DNA from 4 places in the Rossellomorea sp. DA94 genome. Region 4 is predicted to be linked to each of the others. Evidence: riboswitches for the same ligand, from Rfam matches in the RefSeq annotation. Region 4 holds a riboswitch; each other region holds the start of a gene.
The links. Region 4 has a riboswitch for cyclic di-GMP ahead of P8596_RS21145 (hypothetical protein). Riboswitches for the same ligand answer to the same signal wherever they lie in the genome.

Region 1: another riboswitch for cyclic di-GMP. It lies ahead of P8596_RS22720 (anti-repressor SinI family protein); the one in region 4 lies ahead of P8596_RS21145 (hypothetical protein).
Region 2: another riboswitch for cyclic di-GMP. It lies ahead of P8596_RS01250 (EAL domain-containing protein); the one in region 4 lies ahead of P8596_RS21145 (hypothetical protein).
Region 3: another riboswitch for cyclic di-GMP. It lies ahead of P8596_RS22670 (hypothetical protein); the one in region 4 lies ahead of P8596_RS21145 (hypothetical protein).

What each region holds. Positions count from the first base shown of each region.
Region 1 is NZ_CP122397.1:4,411,409-4,416,679, forward strand. Features, by position in the region: gene P8596_RS22700 (hypothetical protein) at 237-410, opposite strand; gene P8596_RS22705 (single-stranded DNA-binding protein) at 435-812, opposite strand; gene P8596_RS22710 (YwpF-like family protein) at 1,082-1,522, shown strand; gene P8596_RS22715 (helix-turn-helix domain-containing protein) at 1,620-1,940, shown strand; gene P8596_RS22720 (anti-repressor SinI family protein) at 1,975-2,112, opposite strand; cyclic di-GMP riboswitch class I at 2,146-2,298, opposite strand; gene P8596_RS22725 (hypothetical protein) at 2,847-3,146, opposite strand; gene fabZ (3-hydroxyacyl-ACP dehydratase FabZ) at 3,311-3,742, opposite strand; gene P8596_RS22735 (DNA-directed RNA polymerase subunit beta) at 4,047-4,322, opposite strand; gene P8596_RS22740 (flagellar hook-basal body protein) at 4,337-5,179, opposite strand; gene P8596_RS22745 (flagellar hook-basal body protein) at 5,236-5,271, opposite strand, start outside.
Region 2 is NZ_CP122397.1:218,830-224,100, forward strand. Features, by position in the region: gene P8596_RS01230 (FUSC family protein) at 1-508, shown strand, start outside; gene P8596_RS01235 (YqcI/YcgG family protein) at 660-1,355, shown strand; gene P8596_RS01240 (DUF4097 domain-containing protein) at 1,392-2,255, opposite strand; gene P8596_RS01245 (DNA-3-methyladenine glycosylase) at 2,483-3,067, shown strand; cyclic di-GMP riboswitch class II at 3,172-3,252, shown strand; gene P8596_RS01250 (EAL domain-containing protein) at 3,326-4,036, shown strand; gene P8596_RS01255 (ABC transporter permease subunit) at 4,167-5,271, shown strand, end outside.
Region 3 is NZ_CP122397.1:4,398,813-4,404,083, reverse strand. Features, by position in the region: gene P8596_RS22675 (efflux RND transporter periplasmic adaptor subunit) at 13-1,248, opposite strand; gene P8596_RS22670 (hypothetical protein) at 1,272-1,937, opposite strand; cyclic di-GMP riboswitch class I at 2,200-2,271, opposite strand; gene P8596_RS22665 (hypothetical protein) at 2,469-2,630, shown strand; gene P8596_RS22660 (helix-turn-helix domain-containing protein) at 2,781-3,194, opposite strand; gene P8596_RS22655 (hypothetical protein) at 3,391-3,579, shown strand; gene P8596_RS22650 (REP-associated tyrosine transposase) at 3,727-4,299, shown strand; gene P8596_RS22645 (hypothetical protein) at 4,401-4,883, shown strand; gene hutP (histidine utilization transcription antiterminator HutP) at 5,105-5,271, shown strand, end outside.
Region 4 is NZ_CP122397.1:4,066,925-4,072,195, forward strand. Features, by position in the region: gene P8596_RS21120 (trans-sulfuration enzyme family protein) at 1-611, opposite strand, end outside; gene P8596_RS21125 (DUF302 domain-containing protein) at 739-1,119, opposite strand; gene P8596_RS21130 (peroxiredoxin family protein) at 1,203-1,784, opposite strand; gene P8596_RS21135 (hypothetical protein) at 1,777-2,388, opposite strand; gene P8596_RS21140 (class I SAM-dependent methyltransferase) at 2,404-2,982, opposite strand; gene P8596_RS21145 (hypothetical protein) at 3,193-3,552, opposite strand; cyclic di-GMP riboswitch class I at 3,557-3,645, opposite strand; gene P8596_RS21150 (murein hydrolase activator EnvC family protein) at 3,817-5,175, opposite strand; gene ftsX (permease-like cell division protein FtsX) at 5,215-5,271, opposite strand, start outside.

The DNA.
Region 1 (5,271 bases), 340 kb from region 4:
TTACAAATATATTTGTAAAAATTAAAACAAAAAAACACCAGCCTCCCCTCAAGGAAACCGGCTCAATATGAAGACAAAAAGGGGAATAGTTCACTTTCACTTACCGCTACACATGTTTATGTCTAATGAGGCAAATCTGGGGCATCTTGCGGGTGACCATTGGACTTTGAGACATTGCTTATAGGTTGGTTGGATTGCTGCTTATGGAAAGAAATCTGGTTGAGGGTTAAACAAGATCAAGATGAGGTTTTTAAAACCGGGTTCGGATATTCATATCCTTGTTCAAGGGCGGTTACCCGCTGAGATAAGTAGAAGTTTTCGACATTGACTCTTGCTACTTTTTTAATGAGGTCTTCCGTCATTTTTTCCAGTCGATCGACTCTTTGTTCAAGTTCTTGCAGTGTGGCCACAACTCCATCTCCCTCCTGAAAATATTAGAACGGCAACTCGATTGGTTCCTTCTTGCTTGGTTCAGGTGTCACTGGGGACCCCTGCTTACTGTCCAGGAACCGGATGTTTTCAGCGACGACTTCTGTGATATACGTGCGCTTTCCTTGATCGTTTTCAAAGTAACGTGTCTGGATACGTCCCGTCACCCCGACGACGGAACCCTTCCTGCAGTATTTCTCCGTATTTTCCGCTGCACGGTTCCATATCGTACAGAGTACAAAGTCGGCATCGATCTGACCTTGCTGGTTTTTGTATGGCCGGTTCACGGCAATCGTCACGCTAAGTACTGATTTTCCTTCCATCGTTTTTCTCGCTTCAGGGTCTTTCGTCAGTCTTCCCACCAGGGTCACTTGGTTGATCACTTGGGTTCATTTCCTCCTTTCTGTTAAGGTGTACTCATCTTACCTCCGAACTGCAACTCTTGTAAAATCGTGAATTTCCGAAATTCGAGGCAAAATCGGCTTGAATTTCGGAAATTCACTTAGGGAGATTTTCCTCTTTTTCATCAAAATCATGCTTAAAAACACAAAATTGCATCTTTCGTCATTTTTTTCATCGGTAAATGTATTAGGGAAAACAAATCGGCCTGTGATATAATTTGATAAAACCTTTAAATGGGAGATGTTCGTTCATGAAAACCTTTAAAGTGATTTCCCTTCAAGTAGTGGAAGACGAGGAACTGCATGATTTTGAGCTTGTGGACGGTCTGATCATCAACAAAGAAGACGGTCAGAAAACATGGCTTGTCGAAACATATATGTCGAATGAATACATCGAATTTTTCCAAAAGGCTCAGCAAAGGAAAGACGATTTGGAAATCCAGGTCGTGATTTCCCATGCAGCCAATGATCCCGCTGCCTTCATGACATCCATCCGTTGCATTAAGGAAATGGATGAACATATAAGCATCATGTTTGAAGGAAAATTGAAAAAACAGCGGAATGAATATGCAGAGATCCTTCTTGATGACCTGGTGCAAAAAGGGTATTCCGGGGATGAACTGGTTCGTGAATTCCGCAAGAAGATGGTATCTAAGCCAAGAATCCCGGCAACGGCAAAGCCGAGCGTTTAATTATACGAGAATATGTAATTTCCTGTCGAAATATTTATGATATAATTATAGTTAATATTGTAGCTTCAAACATGAAGTTCTTAGGTAGGTGTCCATAATGATTGGAGAGAGAGTTAAGAAATACAGACAAGAAAAAAGGATGTCCATGACGGAGCTCGCCGAAAAAGCAGGCGTAGCGAAGTCTTATTTGAGTTCGATTGAACGTAACCTTCAACAAAACCCTTCCATTCAGTTTCTTGAAAAAGTATCCGCGGCTTTAGGAATTCCCATGGATGCTCTCCTATACGATCAGCCCGAGGATCAAAACATTGATCACGAGTGGATGAAGATTGCAGAAGAAGCGATGGACTCAGGAATTACCAAGGAACAGTTCCGGGAGTTCATTGAATTTAATAAATGGAAATTAGGCAATAAATAAAGTCTTGCGAAACGTTCGCAAGACTTTATTTATATTACATCACTTTGTATCCGGCCTTTACTTCCTGGGATTGCATTTGTAAATATTCCCTGATTTGTTGCTTAGATATTCCTGCTTCCAAGGCTTCTTTGACTAGCTCAACCCATTCTTGGTCCAATTCTCTATTCCCCAAATTGTTTCCCTCCTAAAATACAGTAAACGTATTCCAGGCAATCCAGCCGCCATCGTATTAATATGTATTTTCAGATCACGTATGTAGTCTTTCAATATGTAGCCTTATCGGAAAGTGATTTACTATTAATACTTTAGACCTGTGACTTTGCGTCCCCATTTTTCAATGAGTTTGCCTTTTTCTGCCCTCACTCTTCAATCTTTTGATTATATCAATAGTACCATCTTTTTTCGAAATTTTTTGTCTTTTTAAAGAAAAAATTTACACTTTTTTCCTACAAGTGAATGCTTTATTCGACAATATCCTCGCTTATTACTAAATATGTTGTTGAATACTTAGAAATTATAAAAGTATTTGTCGAATTTTAAAGATATTTCTTATTCATATTCTTTTCATAAGCTTCTAACTTTTTTCGAAGCGGGATGAGATCACTATGACTTAAGTTGGGCGTATAAAGTGGCGCTTCAGTTATGTCATGACCACATGAAGGGCAAATCCAATTACCTATTTCAGTGCTGCTAAATGAAGAGCGAGTGCATCGATTGCAAACTTTTTTATACATTTATACACCTCACTAGTTTTATGATGGCTTTGTTCTTATTAATACTCACATTACGTTCTATATAATGAACTTTATAAGTTAACTATATAATAATTTCCAAAAAAATGAAAGCCCTGGTATTAATTTAGTTAAAAAAACAGAGACAACCCATAGTCGCCTCTGTCTTAACATCTTACTCGTCCTTATTATCCTTATCCTTCATATCAATATCATCTTCTACAGCGTCTTCTTCCGGAGTGTTATTATCCTTCGCTGCATCCTTATCACCTTGCTTGTTCTTGTCCTCTGACTCAGGGTAGTGCTCTTGATTCATATCACCGTTGTCGTTCATGTCGTTATTCTCATCCATGTTGTCGTTTTCTTCCACTGGTGATTCGTCTTCCGGAGGAGGCTCCTGGTTGGCGTTACATCCTACAAGAAGGAAAGCGGCAAGTGCAGATCCACCAAGGACCGATAGTAACTTTTTGCTCATGATGTATGGCTCCTTTCGATGTTGGTTAATGTAAGACCGTTACTTTGGTCTTTTGTTAGCTTTCCCGGAAAATGAATTAACTTGCATATGGAAACTTTTTCGAGTTAAAAAAACCGGGTTTGACGTGAAATATTCACGCCTAACCCGGTTTTCTATAGGGATCACTATTGTTTATCTCCAAGAGCGAACATCATCTCTAACTCACAAGCCACTTCACCATCAACGGTCGCGACACCTTTTCCTTTACCTATCGGTCCTTTAAAGCGGATCATCTCCACTTCAAGTCGGAGCTGGTCCCCGGGCTTCACCTGACGCTTGAAACGGCATTTGTCGATGCCTGTGAAGAACGCCAGACGTCCACGGTTATCCTCCACCTTCAGCATCGCTACAGCCCCGACCTGAGCCAGCGCCTCGACAATCAGCACACCCGGCATGACAGGGTAACCCGGAAAGTGACCATTGAAAAACTCCTCATTCGCCGTCACATTCTTGATCCCGATTGCCTTCTTGCCTTCTTCCACCTCTAAAATCCGATCCACCAGCAAAAACGGATAACGATGGGGAATAATCTCTTTAATCTCATTAATATCAAGCATGTATAATTCCTCCTACCAATATGTATGTACACCTTATTGTACAGAAATCTGGGTTGTAATAGCAACAGGAGGGGAGGGACGGACCTTGAAAACCCGCTGGATTCCTCGAGGGAATCCCTTTATATCAACGTTCTTCCTCCAAAAAGGGAGCAAATTCGAGGTCCGTCCAGCTCCACATCACAACGATAACCACATCAAAAAAAGGGAAGGACCTCGAATCACAAGCTCCATCCGCAACGAAACCCCGTTATAACAAGGTTCACTGCCGCAGAAGCCAACGATTTCGAGGTCCGTCCCTCAGAAATTATTTCTTCACTACGATATCAATGATATGCTGCCAGGTTTCTGCTTTGAAGACGTCGGCGGCGTTGCCGTTGCCGATGCCTGCGAAGCCGATGACGGCACCGAGTACGAGGCTTCCTGCAAGAAGAAGTATGAACAGGAGGATTCTGAGCCAGATGGGAAGCATGCGAACACGCACCCAGCGTGATGGCTTGGTTTCGTCCTTTTGCTTTGCCTTTTTTTCTGCTTTTACCGATTCTCTTGTCACTTTTTCTTGCAGTAGCTCTTTTTCACTCATAGCATTTACTCCTTTTAGCGTATCCCATTTACAAGGCCCATCATTTGATCTGCAAGGGAGATCGATCGCGCCTGGAATTGATATGATCGTTGGACACTGAGCATGTCCGTCATTTCTTTGCTGATATCCACGTTAGATCCTTCTAACGAATTCTGAACCATGGAAATATCCGTTCGTGCTCCACCGGTTACGTTGGTCACGACTTCATCTTCCGTGACGCCCAGTTGATCAAGGTTGTCTGCAAAGCCTAACAGATTACCGCCATACTGCTGAAGAAATTGTGATTTCTCAATGGTCACAACGCCTAGATTAAAGCGTTCTTCCCCGCCATTTGAATCCCTGACGGTCAGTACGCCATTGTCACCCAATTCAAAAGCAGCCGCATCCTCAGAAAACGTAATATAGTTATCATTCTCATCCAATACAGGAAGCCCGCTTCCGTTCACAAGCATCATTTCCCCGTTCCCGGTAGGACTCGCAGAGAATGCTCCGTCCCTCGTGTAGCGCACGGCACTCGAGTCCTCATCAGCCTCCAGCACCTTGAAGAACTGACGATCGTTGGTCAAAGCAAAGTCCAGAGAGCGGCCTGTCGCTTTCAACGACCCCTGATTCAAGATCAGCTGCGCCTGTGAAAGCTTGGCACCGTTTCCTTCCCGGACTCCAAGAGGGGTAAGTCTGCCTGCTTCAAACTTGTCTACGCTCTGATTTTTCACCTGTTGCACAAGCATCTCGGAGAACGTTGCATCCCGGCGCTTGTACCCGTTTGTATCTGCGTTCGAAAGATTGTGACCAATCATATCCATTTGTTTCTGCAATTGGCCTAATGTGTTGGTTGCTGTAATCATCGTCCGATTCATGACACGTTCTCCCCTATTATAAGGTATTCAGTGACGAAATTCATTTACAATACTTGCTATCCGTTGACCCGGCCGATTTCGTTGGCTGCCTT
Region 2 (5,271 bases), 780 kb from region 4:
GGAAGGGTATGTTTCTTCCTATATTAACACCTTCATGGTCCCGGAAGACAAAGCGTTGACAGATCAAGCGTTTGATCTGGATCAGAAACTTCAGGCGATCAAGGATGAGGCACAATCCCTTCTGCAAAGACCCGGGTCTTTGACGAGGTCGGGAGTCGGGCGCTGGATTACCGTGGTGACGGCCATTAATTATTACGCAAAGCACCTGCTTGCTTCCTCCCATCGAAAGGTGCCGGCAACGGTTTCAGAGGAGCTCAGCAGTGCGTTTTCAGAAACGGAAGAAAAAATCTCTCAAAACATTGAGACGCTTCGGCAATTGTTAAAAGAACAGGGAAGTGCTCCCGTCATGTGGGATTTAAGCCCGGAGCGGGAAAGAATAGAAACCCAGGCTCCAAGCTGGCGTAAGTCCCAGGTGGACCTAATTCACCATTTCTATTATGTGTGGAGGATCAATCAATCGATCGTGGCACTTGGAGTGGAATTAGGGGCAGAGGTAAAGAAAGGGTAAAGCGGATTTCGCTTTACCTTTTTTTTTGGCCATGAGGTGTTTTTTGTCAGTAATTGTTTTAACCTGTCACAATTCGGGAAGAGCATACCATCGACATTAATTTGAGGTGGAAGAATTGACAGCGAACAGTTTACTACTGACAAAAGAAGATATGACAAACCCTGAGATTGTCCCTCAATGGGTTATAGAAGAATATAGGAACTTTCATGAGGTTGTAACTGACCGCACTTTCCCTTGTTACTTCGGGATGACCGGAGAGAAAAAGGGTGAGCTTCGGTATTCCTATATCAGTCATGACAATTGGGAGCATCTTCCCCAAACGATTCAGGAGTTCATCGACTTGTTTGATGTACCCGAAGGAGAACGCTTGATCCGTCACGGTTTCTTTTTATTTGTGGAGCCTGAAAGGGAGGAGAGGTCCGTCCCTCATTACAGAGATTATTTCTGGAGGATCCTGCAGTTTCTCCATGGTGAAGATAAGGAGGATTGGCCGGAAGATTATCCAGAGGACCCTGATCACCATTTGTGGGCTTTTTCCTTTGCAGGGGAACCTTTCTTCGTGTTTGGGAATGCCCCTGCCTACAAGCAGCGAAAGACGAGGGATCTTGGGAATAGCTTAGTACTGGGATTTCAGCCAAGAAGGATTTTTGAAGGCTTGGAGGGTACCTCCAAGGGGGGAATCATGTCCAGGGAAAAAGTAAGAGAGCGGGTCGAAAAATGGGACGGCTTACCGAAGCATCCTAATATCAGTCATTATGGGGATCCCGAACACCGTGAGTGGAAGCAGTATTTTATTGGGGACGATGTGGAACCGATTGAAGGGAGATGTCCATTCCATCATAAATAATGTAAAAGAGTGCCGGGGTGTTCCCGGCACTCTTCTTTAGTAGATATCTACATTTCCACTGGACACTGAAACATCAATGGTATATTTCCCGGAGCCTGAGACCCCTGAAATATCCCCGTCTTCTATCTTTTGATTTTTTAGAGGAAGATTGCAGGAGATATCTCCGCTGCTCGCCTGCCCCTTCAGTTTAAAGCTTGCTTTCTCCGGTAGATCAAGCTCCACTCCCCCTGAGCTGACATCGAATGTCATGTCTCCCTTTAAGGAGTCCATGGTAACCGTTAATTCCCCTGAGGATAAGTCGCCTTCAAGGGGACCTTCAAAGTTTGATAATTCTACATCCCCCGAACTGATATCCACTCTTCCATCCTTTGTAGTGAGACCGCTTGCGACCAGGTCCCCTGAAGAGCCATCATGTTCGAACACATTTGTCTCGATGTTTTTAAGCTGCATATTCCCAGATCCCATGTCAATGGACAGTTCATCGAGCTTCCATTTCTTTGAATCAGATTCTCCAGCCATCACAAAATTGCCGGCGCCAATATCGATTTCCATGCTGTTACTATATTCTTTCGGAACATAGACCGTAACGTTTGATTTGCGGTTGAATCCAATCCATTGATACCATTTATGCTTGACCGCTACGTCAATCGTATCTCCGTTCACCGCCAATGTCATTGTCCCTTTTCCCTCTATATCGACCTGTACTTCATTCTTGTCAGTTGGTATGACTTCTGTGTCGCTGTTTTCCAAGTCCAGGTCGATATGTTTGATATTATTCGTGACTTCAATCCGTTCTCCTGACTGACTTTCTTTTGCAAACAGTGATGTATTGTCATTTAGGATGACATAGAGCGTCCCCAATGCAAGCAGTGCAATCATGACGGCAAATGCGTTTTTCATTTCAATCCCTCGCTTTGGTTTGATTTTCCAATTGATACATTTATTTTAATGCAGTGGAGAGACTACGACAATGAGCCATAGGATTATTTTTGAATGGGACCAGAGGCGTAGGGTTGCCGGAATTGAAATATCGAGGCGTGGAATCTACTACAATCGTGGATGCTTGATTTAAATAGGCAAAGGTAGGGTACAAATAGATTAGACAATGCAGATAAGGAAGTGAAATCATGGAAGGAACACCTATGCCCCCAACCTTTTACGAGCAGCCGACGCTGGAGCTTGCCAAAGCTCTGTTGGGGTGCGTGTTAGTGAAAGAAACCGAAGAAGGGATCGCTTCAGGTTATATTGTAGAAACAGAAGCCTATATGGGGCCGATCGACAGGGCCGCCCACAGTTACGGAAACAGGCGCACAAAGCGGACGGAAGTGATGTTCCATGAAGCTGGCCGCATTTATACATACGTCATGCATACTCACTGCCTCGTAAACGTAGTGAGCGGAGAAAGGGAGAAGCCTGAAGCGATCCTCATCAGAGCCGTAGAGCCTCTTCATGGACAGGAGCTTATGGAAGCGAGGCGCCCCGGTCATGTGAAGAAGAATTGGACCAATGGGCCGGGAAAGTTGACGAAGGCTCTGGGCATTACCATGGAGGATTATGGGGGGAGTTATTTACAACCGCCGCTCATGATTACAGAAGGGTATCAACCTGAAAACATTTCCGCCGGGAAACGAATTGGGATTGATAACACAGGGGAAGCCAGGGATTATCCATGGAGATTCTGGGTTAGTGGCAATCCATTTGTTTCAAGATAGTCTTTCTTTATGAATTTTCAAATAATTTATGGAAAATACACCCCATAAGTACTAGTTATGTGGTATATTTTTCTTATAAGACAAATATCTTTATAAGCTGACCATTCGACTGGGGGCTTTGAACCTAAATGATAGATGGGCGCTTACATTTAGGGGAGCCAGTAGCGCAACCGACCACATGCGAACGCGGATAATGCGTTTTTGTGTGGTTTTTTTTGTGGGTAAGACCAAAAACTAAAGAGAGAGTATAGGGGTCCTATGAACATCTTTACTATTTTCCAAGACGACTTTATCTACCATGATTTTCAGCCATTATATGATATGGGTGAACATCGAACCCTCTATGCTTATGAGGGTCTTTTGCGAAATAAGTATAATGAAAATCCCGAAAGTGTATTTCAATCGGCCATGAAGGCCAATATCTTGTACAAACTGGATACGTTGTCCATTTCAAAGGCACTTGAAAGTTTTTCGGAAAACGGGATCGGGGACTGTAAACTGTTTCTCAATATTTATATCACCACGATTTTGCACCCGAGCTTTCACACCTATTTTTCCGATCTTATGGACCGCCATTCTGACATGAAGGGCCGTCTTGTGCTTGAAATTAATGAGTCCAGTGCGGAAGAGCTTTGGCAGAATCCGTTGTTGAAAGAGTCTTTGAAGGAACTGAAGCAATATGGTGTCTGGTATGCGATTGATGATTTCGGGCAGGGGACGTCTTCCATCAAGAAATCCATTGAATATGAACCGGAAATCATCAAGCTTGACCGCTATTTCGCCATGAATTTGGCACAGGATGAAAAGAAACAGCGGTTCCTCTCTTTTTTCAGCCAATTCTACGGCAGTGATACGTTGATTGTGTTAGAGGGGATCGAAACAAAACAGGATATGCAGGTGGCAAGGGAAATCGGGATAACGATTGGACAGGGCTTTTATTTAGGAAAGCCGAGCCGGTTATTGGCTTAGACGGTGAGAGTGACTCTGACATAGCGGGGTCACTCTTTTTGTTACCGAATTGTCAGATTTGAAATAAAATTGAAAAATTTTAACATTTCTATTAAACTGAGGAAAAAGAGAATAAAAGGGGATTCAATATATGAAATATCTCAAGTTTCCAATCAGGTTCATCTTTTATTATATTCTCGGTCTAATTGGGATCCTGGCCGTGAGTATTGCCCCGGAAGTGTTCAAGGAAAGAGGGCTGTATAATGTTGTTGGCTACTTGGAGGAGTTCATCAAGTTCATCTTTGTTTTCATGGATGGGGCCAATTGGAGTTATTCATATAAAGGGATTACCGTCAATTTCCTCGATATGCTTTGGGGACCATACCTGTATTCACTGCAGATTATTGGGGGAGCATTGGGCATAGGGCTTGGTATTGCCTTTATTCTTACCGTTTTCACCGTCTTTTTACCCCGACCGATCACATCGGTTCTTAAGAAAGCATTGAATCTCTTGGAGACGGTGCCTGATTTAATGTTTGCGTTCATGCTCCAGTTGATGATTGTCTATGTATTTAAATATTTCGGTGTGGAACTGATGAATTTTACCGAGTTCGGGGAGGAGAAGATCTTTCTTGCCCCGATGATTACGCTGTCGATCATCCCGATGATCTCTTTTTTCCGGATCCTCATTTTCATTATGGAAGAAGAGTTATTGAAGCCTCACATTGAATTTGCCCAGAGTAAGGGGATGTCGAAAGGGCGGATCCTCTTTTCACATGTTTTGAAAAATATCTCACCAAGTCTTTTCTATCATGGAAAGCTGATCATTTGGGGGATGCTGTCGAGTTTATTCATCATTGAAACCATTTTTAACATGAGAGGAATCACCTATTATATCATACAGGATTTCAGGCCGATGGTGATTGCGATCTCATTGATTATGATCTACACACCTTTTTTCGTCGTATACCAAGGTGTTTACCTGTGGATCAATCATGAGAGCAGTGAGGATCACACGAAATATAAACGGGATAAAACGAAATGGACTGAATGGAAGATATGGGGCTTTCTATCGACCCTTCGCAGGCTTTGGTGGCAGCACATGCATAATGGCAAGTTCGCGACCGGGTTCACGGTGATATTTGGTTTGATCGCGGCCAGCTTCCTTTATTCAACGTTGAAAGAAGAGCCCATCAAACAAATTCAATTTATGAAAAATGACGAGGGGCGGATCATCAGTGCCCCTCCTCATAAAC
Region 3 (5,271 bases), 330 kb from region 4:
TTTTTTGTCATTTTATTTCCGTTCCAATATCCCCAACAATAAATTCTCAAGAATCGTCGGACGATCGAATTTCTTCAAATCCCTGAGTTTCACTTTATCCCAATCAAGGGCCGTGATGAATGCAGCACCTTTTTGTAAGGCCGGGATCTCTTCAGGATAGACAATATAGTATTCCCCTGCTTTTACTCCGGATTTGATTTGCTGCTGTCCGCCCACTGTAAGTCCGGTTTCGACTTTTCGTTTTTCGACGGTTCCTTTTGGTGTTAAAATCCAAATGTATTTGTATTCCCCATCTTTTTCAACAGCCGTCATTGGGACCACAAATGCGCCCTTTACTTCATCCGTGATGATGGATAGGAAGACATGGTGTCCTGGAAGCAGTTCGTTTTTTGTGTCCTGCAGTTTGATTTCTACAGGGTACAGACTGTCGGTTTGGATGTGAGGATCATTCTTTGGCAAGGTTGCTACCCGGGTAACGATTCCTTTTTGGGTCTTTTTCTCAACATCAGATTGAACGGTTGCGCTCATGTTTTCATCGACTTTGACGATTTCTTTTTCCGTCAGGTCGGTTGTGACGATGGTGGACTGCGATGCAATCGTGATCAATGGATTGTCGATGGCATGGGAAAGGTCCTTGATGGTTCCGTCCACGCTGCTTTGGACGGTCAGGGTCGTTTCGTATGATTCGATATCCTTGATTTGGCGCTCGAGATTGTCGATTTGGCTTTCAAGGCGATCGATTTCCAGCTCTTTCGCGGCAATCTCTTTTTTTAAATCATATTCCGATTGAAGGGCACTGGCGTCGATGGGAATTTCTTTATCATCTGTAGACCCTGATGGGAGGGATGATTCAAGTCGCTTCAGGTCGGAAATATTGTTTTCGATGCTGTCGATTTCGTCTTCGAGTTGATCAGCTTCTGATTCCAATACGCTTTTTTGCTGAGATTGATCGGTTACTTCATATTCATAGAGGGGTGTTCCGGATTTGACCTGATCCCCTTCTTTGACGAGGAACTTTTTGAAGGAACCGAATTCATCGTTAAAATAGATGTAATTTTCTTCTTCGGAAGCGACGACTCCTGCTTTCGGCATTTCTTTGGCGAGAGCCCCTTTGTTAACGGGTTCCCATACGGCGACACGGACTTCCCGGTCGACTTTACTGTCCGCTTTTTCGATGAGATATGTATTGGCACCTATAAAAAGGAGCGAGACAGTGAGGGTGGTATAGAATATGCTTCGTTTGTTCATGATTGTTCACAGCCTTTAAATAGTTAGATTAGAGTGGATAAATTCAGGAATGCAAGAGATGCAGTAGCAGCCCAGAATAGTAGATTCGTTAACAAAATCACGAGCCAGATGAGCCAGTTTTTTTGTTGGGTGAGCTTTTTGACACCTTTGTATTGAATATAGAAAACCCATATCTTAAATAGGGAGAAACAGCCCAGGAAATAGATGACCCATGGTTTATCGGTTAAGTATTGAGCGATTACTCCGAGTGATAGGGGCGATGAGAACCAATCAAGTGAAAGGAAAATGGATAAAGGAATGTACGTTAGTCTTTCAATTAATAAAATGATAAGAACTAAGCTTTGCGTGATAACAAGCTTGCGATATTCACCTTCGTCTGAAATGGTCCAGAATATCAGAGCTGGTACAAACAGAATTACAGCCGCATATAATATTCCAGAAATGATTCTTCCTAATAGAAACAAGAACTTTTCCATCTCAAATGTGAAGGGCGAAAGTTTCGTCAGTTCCTTTGAAAGAGGATCCATTCCGATTCCAAAGGAAGAAATGAGGCCAAAGACAAGGGCTGACAATAGAAAGATAAGGAGAATTTTTTGTTTATATCCTCTTAATACTTCCATTACCTTTAATTGATAAAAGAAGTAGGATGGTTGTCTTAATCCCCTGATGAGTTTAACTTCTTTATGCATAAATGGTTGCCTCCAACTAGTTTAGATTACTCCTCTTATTCTATCGAAAAACCCCGAAAGTTTCCATAAATTGTAGAATGAAAATTTATAAAATTAAAAAAGCGCCTCAAGACGCTTTTACATGTTGTACGTTAAAAATGTTGTGCCCGCAATAAGCGCGACAGTAAAAACAAATAAACTTATGTACATCCACATTTTTCGAGCTTTCTTCTTTACTACTATTTCTTCCGGTGTCAAAAACGACAAAATAATTCCTCCTTGGTTTGGTAGCTGACTGTGATAGCCCCTTTAGCTTTGGCGTCATCACCTTTCGATGATTTTGCCACTTTTCATGGCCATACCACTATTATATCGACAAAAAGGTAGAGAAGTTGAATAGTTATATAGTCATATTTTAAGACAATTCTCATAAATTTCATCTTCCATTTAGTGGTTTTTTCTGGTAATATAGCATAAAATTGATGTTTGAAATGCCGTCTAATAGTGTAATAAAGTGATATAAACTGTTTAATGATGTAGGAGGTTGTCATTTTGAAAAGAAATGTGAACGGTGATCAGCATATTCTGAATGTGATCCAAAAAGCGTTCGACAAAGGTCAACAAGGAAACATGGACACCAACACCATGATCCACTGGCTCAAACAAGAACTTCAATCAGGATACACCATAGATACAAATCAAAAAGCGCTCTAGACCCCAATATCGGGTATCTAGGCGCTTTTTTTGGTAGGTGACCTCACCAGATAGAGGGACGGACCTCACTTTTATGAGTAGATAGGAACGGAAACCCCGGTATAACAGGGTTTAAGTTGCGGATAGTGAGGTCCGTCCCTCCCAAGGATTCTACCATCCCTTCATTGTCTGATAGAAGTGGTTCACGTGGGCGATGAATTTTTCTTTGCGCTTGTCTGTGAAGTAGGAGAGGGATGAAAGGGTTCGTTTGAATTTGGGGTGTTCCCCGAGGGTTTTCAGGATTTCTTTTGTTTCTCCGTCTTCAAAGGTTTCTCTCAGAATCATGGGGTCGTGGCTCTGTCCAAGGCCGTCGCTTTCCTCACCTAACATGATCCGGTTCATTTCATAGGTCGGGATTTTATAGACTTCCTTAAAGGTAAGCAGCATCTTGTAGGGGATGTCCCTTTCACCATTTTCGTAGTTTGATAGTGCGTCCTGGCTGATGTTCAGGCGAAGGGCAGCTTCTCTCTGGGTAAGCTCGAATACATCATTGCGATAATGCTGTAATTCTACATGTAAATCCATTGTTTTCACCGACTATCCCTTTTTTCTTCAAGATAAAGCTTTTATGTTCATGTATTAGGAAATTACACGTTTTGAAATCGTTATTTTGATTACGATTCAAGGTAATTTGGAAAAGGTATACAAAATTACAGGAAAACGTATTAAAATGTAAATATAATTGTAATTTTGTCGAATTGGGGGAAAAGGTGGAGATAGAGTGGGGGAACAACCAAAAGGAAGAGTGGCCAGTCTTTCAACAAGGGGAGAAAAGAAAGTCATCACATGGATCCAGATGAAACCGGAGTCGAATTTGATATTCAGTACGAAACATCATGGCAAACAGCGAATCATCTACTACACACACAGAAGCATCACCAATCTTGACTACGACAGAAGAGAGAGATAGGAAGAGGGACGGACCTCGCTACCCGTTTCATTTACAGAGATTTGTGAATGAATAGAGGTCCGTCCCTCAATAAAAAAGAGGATTTTACGCATTTGTGTCGAATAGGTAAAGTGTAAGATTAGGAGATTTAAGAAAAGGAGTGATGTTATGGTTCGAACGCCTCGGAATTGGAGTCCGGGAACGACGTATCATGTGACGGCGAGGGGGAACCGGAAGCAGGATCTGTTTCATGATGATGAAGACCGTAAGAAGTATGTAAGGTATTTGCAGGAAACGAAAGATAAGGACCCATTTACCATCCACGCCTACTGTTTGATGTCCAACCACATTCATCTGCTGATCGAAACCCACGATGTTCCACTGGAGAAAATCATCCGAATCCTTCACACCCGCTACGCCGTTTATTTCAACAAGAAATATGATTATGTCGGGCATGTGTTCCAAGGGAGGTATGGATCGACCAAGATCGATACGCCATCCTATTTTATTAAAGCGAGCAGATATATCCACCACAATCCGGTTGAAGCGAAACTCACCATCCACCCCGAGAAATACCCCTGGAGCAGTTATCCTTTCTACATCCATTCCATTGATAACCCCTTACTTTCCAAGGAACGCACCCTCAATTACTTTCCGGCTCCACAAATCAGCCGATATAAGGAATATGTTGAAAAGGGCGCACCAAAAGAAGAATTCCATAAAAATACAATTAAAAAGTGAAAAAAATAAAATATTTTTGGAAAAATATAGAGGGATTTGTGTCATGGTGTCGAAATTCATAATCAGTAGGACAAAATTCCTATTTCAAGGAGGAGGAAAGTATGAGAAAAGAATTTCTTTTAATATTCGAGGATTTTCACGTTTCCAAGAGAATCGTCAAGAAATCAAAAAAGCATTTAGTCGTTTTTCAGGGGCAGCATTATTACAATAAGTTGGTCGTGGTGAACCGTCCGCCGGGGTTTTCTCATGCCCTTGAGAGTATCATGTACTCTGATAAGATTCTTGAAACAGTCGGGTTCACGACATTGTTTGCCGTTCCCGTCGATCGGAGTCACTCCATCCCGTTCAAATTTGTCCGGATAGGCGACAACACACCAAAGGATTGCAAGATTGTACTCGAAAAGCGGGAGGGAACGGAGCAATTGAATATCCAGCCCCTATACCCTGTAGACGGTCCGATAACGAGCGAAGACAAACAGGACATCCTATCCTACTTAAGCCTGAAGTCCGATGACGGAACCGTCACCTACCTCATGAACAATCCCCAGGTATTCAAAGGAAAAGGAAAAAAACAAGAAGAGTAAAGGAGGAATGAGGCGAACCTGAACAGGTACGTCTTTTTTTGAGGGACGGACCTCCACCAGCTCTCCTGCTATTATCCTTCAAAAACCCTTTACCACGCTACCAAACTACCTCTCTAAGTTTCTAAAATCACTCTTTTTTTCGTTGACCTCTTATGAATCAGACCATACAATAATAGTAGTTGTTAGTATTTTTAGAATTTTCACGAAGGTGCGAATGCCACTTGAATAAGACAGATCATACTCGTATCGGAAAGAACGCCATGCTCCTTCTCCTGTTAGACAGGGAAGAGGAAGAGTGGAACCGTCATTTCAATGAGCTGAATTGGAGTTACTGCACCGGTAAGATCGGATCGATGGACAGCCAGAAAATCGTGGCCGCGATAGAAAC
Region 4 (5,271 bases):
TACTTCGTAGCGCTGTGAGCGACCAGATCGACCCCTTCAAGGTAGGGCTGACGCAGAAATGGAGTAGCAAATGTATTGTCGATCATCGATTTCAGGTTATGCTTTTCGGCAAGAGCTACCATTCTTGAAATATCCTCTACCCGCATAAATGGATTGGTTACCGTCTCACTGTAGAGAAGTTTGGTGTCGGGAGTAAGTGCTGCCTCGATTTCCTCCTCACTCGTGAAATCGACAAAGGAGGTCGAAATACCGAATGATTTCAGCTCTTCTTTCAGCATATGGAAAGTGCCTCCGTATAAATCCTCCGCCGCAACAATATGGTCCCCTGCCTGAACAATGGCAAGGAGACCAACCAGGATCGCCGACAATCCGGAAGACGTGGCGACACCGGCAGGAGCTCCTTCAAGTTCTGCCACCATCTTCCCAAGTTCATCCGTGTTGGGATTACCCGTCCTTGAATAAAGATAAGGAGACTTCCCCTCATAGAAGCCCTCAAGCTCCTCCAGAGACGTAAAAGAAAAAGCAGACGTCTGGTAGATCGGTGTTGTCTTACTACGGATTTCCTCTGTTCCTTTCAGCTGACTATGTACGACCTTGGTGGTGAATTTCATTTCACTGTCATCCTTCCTGAATCTATGTATTTTTAAAAGTGTATCATATTCAGAAGATTGTGAGGAGTATGAGGTGTTGGGAGGCAAAAAAAAGAACCCGTCGCATTAATGCAACAGGTTCTCCTCGTCAGACGTTTTCTAAACACCCGATCAGGCGATTTTCGATATCCAACGCCAACCGCTTCAATTCATCGTTATCAACCATTTCAATCAGCTTGCTCGGCTTTGCCATACCGATTTTCGTCGTTCCCTTTTCTGTATATACCGTCACTTTACAAGGCAGGAAATAGCTGACGAGCATGCTTTCTTCCAGCACCTTTTTCGCTTCGTGGGGATTACATACTTCCAGGACAACGACTTCTTCGTTAAAATCCAGCCCTTTATCCTGAAGCTTTGCGGCCAGGTCAAGATTCCACAGAACCCCGAAGCTTTCTTCTTTCAAGGCTGCCTCTACTGCTGATACGGCATCCTTCACATTCATTGAAACTTCTTTTGTGTAGTGGAACATAGTGATCCTCCTTTTTGGGTCATGGTTATTTATACCTCATAGTGTATGCATTGAAACGTCCTGATCGAGGTCCGTCCCTCTCATTATTTCATCCCTTCGACCATTTTACCCATCATTTCTTCGTTCATGGGGCCGACGATTTTGTGCTGGATGAGGCCGTTTGTGTCGATCATGTAAGTGGTCGGGATCGTGAATGCCCGGTACTCGTCTCCGATATCCCCATTCTCATCCATGAGAATGGGGAAAGTGAGTTCGTAACCGTCGACAAATTGCTGGACTGCCTTCTCCCCATCATCCTGTGAGGTCAAGTTGACGGCAAGGATTTCGACATTTTCTTTTTTCGCGTTTTTTTCGTAATACTGTTCCATATGGGGCATTTCCGCTTTACATGGCGGGCACCAGGTGGCCCAGAAATTCAGGATCACTTTCTTTCCCTGATAGTCGGAAAGCTTGACTTCTTCACCATCTAAAGTGGTCAAGGTAAAGTCCGGTGCACGATCCCCTTTCGTGAGCCCCTGCTTGGCATCAGTCAGATCCATGGACTCTTTGGCCAACTGGTCAGCCTCTTCTTTTGCCTTTTTTTCCTGTTGATCCTGAAACAAATTCACCAGGAAGATCCCGATCAGCAGGGCAACGATCGCCAGAGCAAAATTTCGTTTATTCAATGTTCGTTTTCCACCTTCCGTTGAAAAAGATAAGATAAACCATCACAATGAGATACGTCCAGGTGACAGTGGTAAACATAAAGCCTCCATAAATGGATTGGAATAGCAGTTGAAGAAGGGTGAAAACGATCACCAATTGGATGGCCCAAGTATCGCTATCATTTTCTTTTTTCAGTAAAAATAAGATCAGTGCACCGTTGATGATGAATTGAAATACCCCTGCAAGAATATCAAATTGGAGCAAATGAAAGATAAGTTCAAAGAAAACGACTGTGCTCATCCAGGCAATGACCAGGTGAGACGTCCTATCCACCCTTTTAACGAAAATGAATAAAAGCACTGTCAGCAAGCCTAACCAATACCCCCACATTCCACCATTGAAATAAAGGATCGTAATGGGATGTTCAATGACATTTTGAAAATCAACGAGAATGACACTCAGCTTCCAGATGACCAAGCAGTAAAAAACTCCATTTGAATACCAGTCGCTAGCCTTTCGATTCCAGAAGTAGAGGAAAAGAAAGGTCAAAATGAACGAGGCGATGATCGCTCCCCAGATTGATGGGAAAGTAAGAGAGCCTACGGTGTACCATCTTTCATCCATTCAGTTCTACACCTTTCATAAAGAAGTGTTTTTTCTCACAACGATATAGTATACAGAAGGATGCAGATGCCCCACTGTTGTCTTGAATCCTCCTGAATTGAGCTGACGTTCAAGTTCCTCAGATGGTATACGTTCTTCTAAAGGAGGACCCATTTCCGATTCCACCGCTTCCCAATCAAGAATCAACCAGATTCCATCGTCCTTCAGCATATCGTGAAGATCCTGAAAGACTTTGATCAGGTCCGGCACTTCATGTAAGACGAAGGCAGAAACGGCCCTATCCAATGTACTTTTGTTAAAGCTAAGGTATTCAAGAGACGACTTTACATACACGATATTATCTATGTTTTCTTCCCCAGCACGATGTTTAAGGTACTCAAGCATCTCCTGCTGCAGGTCTACCGCCTGGACCTTCGTCTCCACCTCTTTGGCAATCGGAAGGGTTAGATAGCCATTCCCGCAGCCTAGATCGGCAACGATATCCTCCTTCCTCAATTGAAGCAACTTTAATACATTATCCACTGGTACAAGCTCTTGTCGTTCCGGGTCAAGCAGCTTTGAAGCTTTGTGATGTTCGAATAAGTGTCCGGTCATGACGTTTCCTCCGTTCGAAATATATACCCTATTATGTATTAGTATCTTAAATTTCCATCATTCAGGCAAGTGATTTACTCATAGTGTATCCCTTACCGTCATGATTACAGACGGTGATAGTGCTCTTTTCCCGGCAAAAAAGGATCCCTCTCTGAAGGATCCTTTCGTATACGACGTGAAAATATGCTCCCCTGTGAAGGAATCTAAATCTTAAGCAGCTCTCAATCCTTCGAGGATGAGCATGAAGTATTTGACGGTATCTCCACCGCGTTGATTGATAATGTCAATGTCATGTAGAATCTTTTGTATCTCTTCGATTCCGACACATTCAATAAACATCTCACACACTTCTTCCGCAGAGTACTCACCAATATGAGTGTACTTCAATGCTGTGCGATTTCTTCTGCAGAAACTTCTTAATTGTCTTTTTATATCTGCTAACTCCAACATCATCATCCTTCGTACAGATTCAAATCCAACAAAAACGAACATTCCCAGAGAAAAAGCCCACCAAAAAGGCAGGCTGAATGATACTAGAAAAAGATTCGAATTAGTATTCATTGCTTCCATTGTTTTCGGTAACCCGGCGATCATTATTTTAATAAAAATGGTAGACCCGTGGTTTTGCGTCCTAATCTTTCAATTAGTTTGCCTTTTTCGAAAAATCACTTGAATATTGCCATTATACTAGAAAAATAAGGATATGAAAACAGTCTTTCGTAAACAAGTTGTTGATTTACCAGTTAACAATCTTTACAAGTAGTTGGAAGAAAGAGTTCCTCCGCCTTCACTCAAAAAAGTCCCCCTTCAAAATAGAAGAGGGACTTTTAAAACTTAAAAGTTAATATATTGACGTGGGTTAACAGCATTAGCGTGTGACGCACTCCATGAACCTCTGTATAGTTCAAAGTGTAAATGCTGTCCGAAAGAGTAACCTGTGTTACCCATGTAACCGATTTTGTCACCTTTATTTACTGCTTGTCCAGTGCTCACTAATGAAGAAGACATGTGGGCATACACAGTGGTAAACATTTGACCGTTAATAGAGTGAGTGATGTACACTACGTTACCGTAGCTTGAGCTGTAATGGCTCTTGATGACATAACCATCTGCTGCTGCAGAGATTGGAACACTTCCACGTGCCGCAATGTCTGTACCGTAGTGGAAACGTCGCTCACCATTTAAGACATCCCAACCAAAGTTGGTTGTGATTGTTCCACGTGCTGGTGCTGTCCATGCTCCTGCACTTACAGGGGCACTTGGAGCTGTTTCTTCAGGAGCTACTGATGCTGATGAAGACCCGCCGCTGCTGCTTGCTGTCGCCTGCTGTTGTGCTGCTGCACGCTTCGCCGCTTCCGCTTCTGCCTGGCGCTTACGTTCGATTTCACGCTGACGGGCTAATTCTGCCAGACGTGCTTGCTCAGCCTGGATTTCACCTTCAAGCTGATGTTCCATTTTTGAAAGTTCATCGGACTCTTTCTCAAGATCGGCTTTTTCTACTTTTAATGAAGCCTGTTGAGCTTCCAGCTGCTTAAATAATTCAGCTTTTTTAGCCTTTTGACTATCAAGGTCTTTCTTCAACGATTCCAAGTTTGCTTTAGACGATTCTAGATCAGCAAGCTCCTTTTCCACTTCCGCTTGCTTCTTCTCTAATTCCTCTTGATCACGTTTCTGTTCGTCCATGATCTTTTTGTCTGCACTTACAATGGTATTCACTGCTGTGACACGGTTGATGAAGTCTCCGAAGCTTTCCGCTCCTAGTAGTACGTCTAGGTAATTGGCAGAGCCGCCTTTTTCCTGAATGGCACGAGCACGTTCCTTCAGAAGTTCATTACGCTCTTCAATCTTCTTCTTTAACTCTTCAATATCCGCTTTAAGTTTATTGATCTTTGCTGTTGTTTCATCAATTTCTTTTGTTTTTTCGGCAATCTTCGTTTCTGTATCTTTTAATTTCGTACTGATTTCGGCAATCTGTGATTCAAGGTCTTTTTGTTTATTGATCGTTTGGTCGATTTGAGAATTTTTTTCACTAATCTTGCCATTGATCTCTTCTTTTTTAGATGAAACGTCGTCCTGCTGTTTCTTCAAGTCCTCCACGGAGGAGTTAGCGCTAGCAGTGGTTGCTAACGTTGGTAGACTTCCGATTGTTAATGCTGCTGCAATAGATAATGATATGAAATACTTCTTGTTCAAGCGGCATGCTCCTTTCAGCTTCTATCAACCTATCAAATTTTACACTTTTAAGAATTTACGCACAGACATAAAGCTTCCCCAAGCCCCGATCAGGCA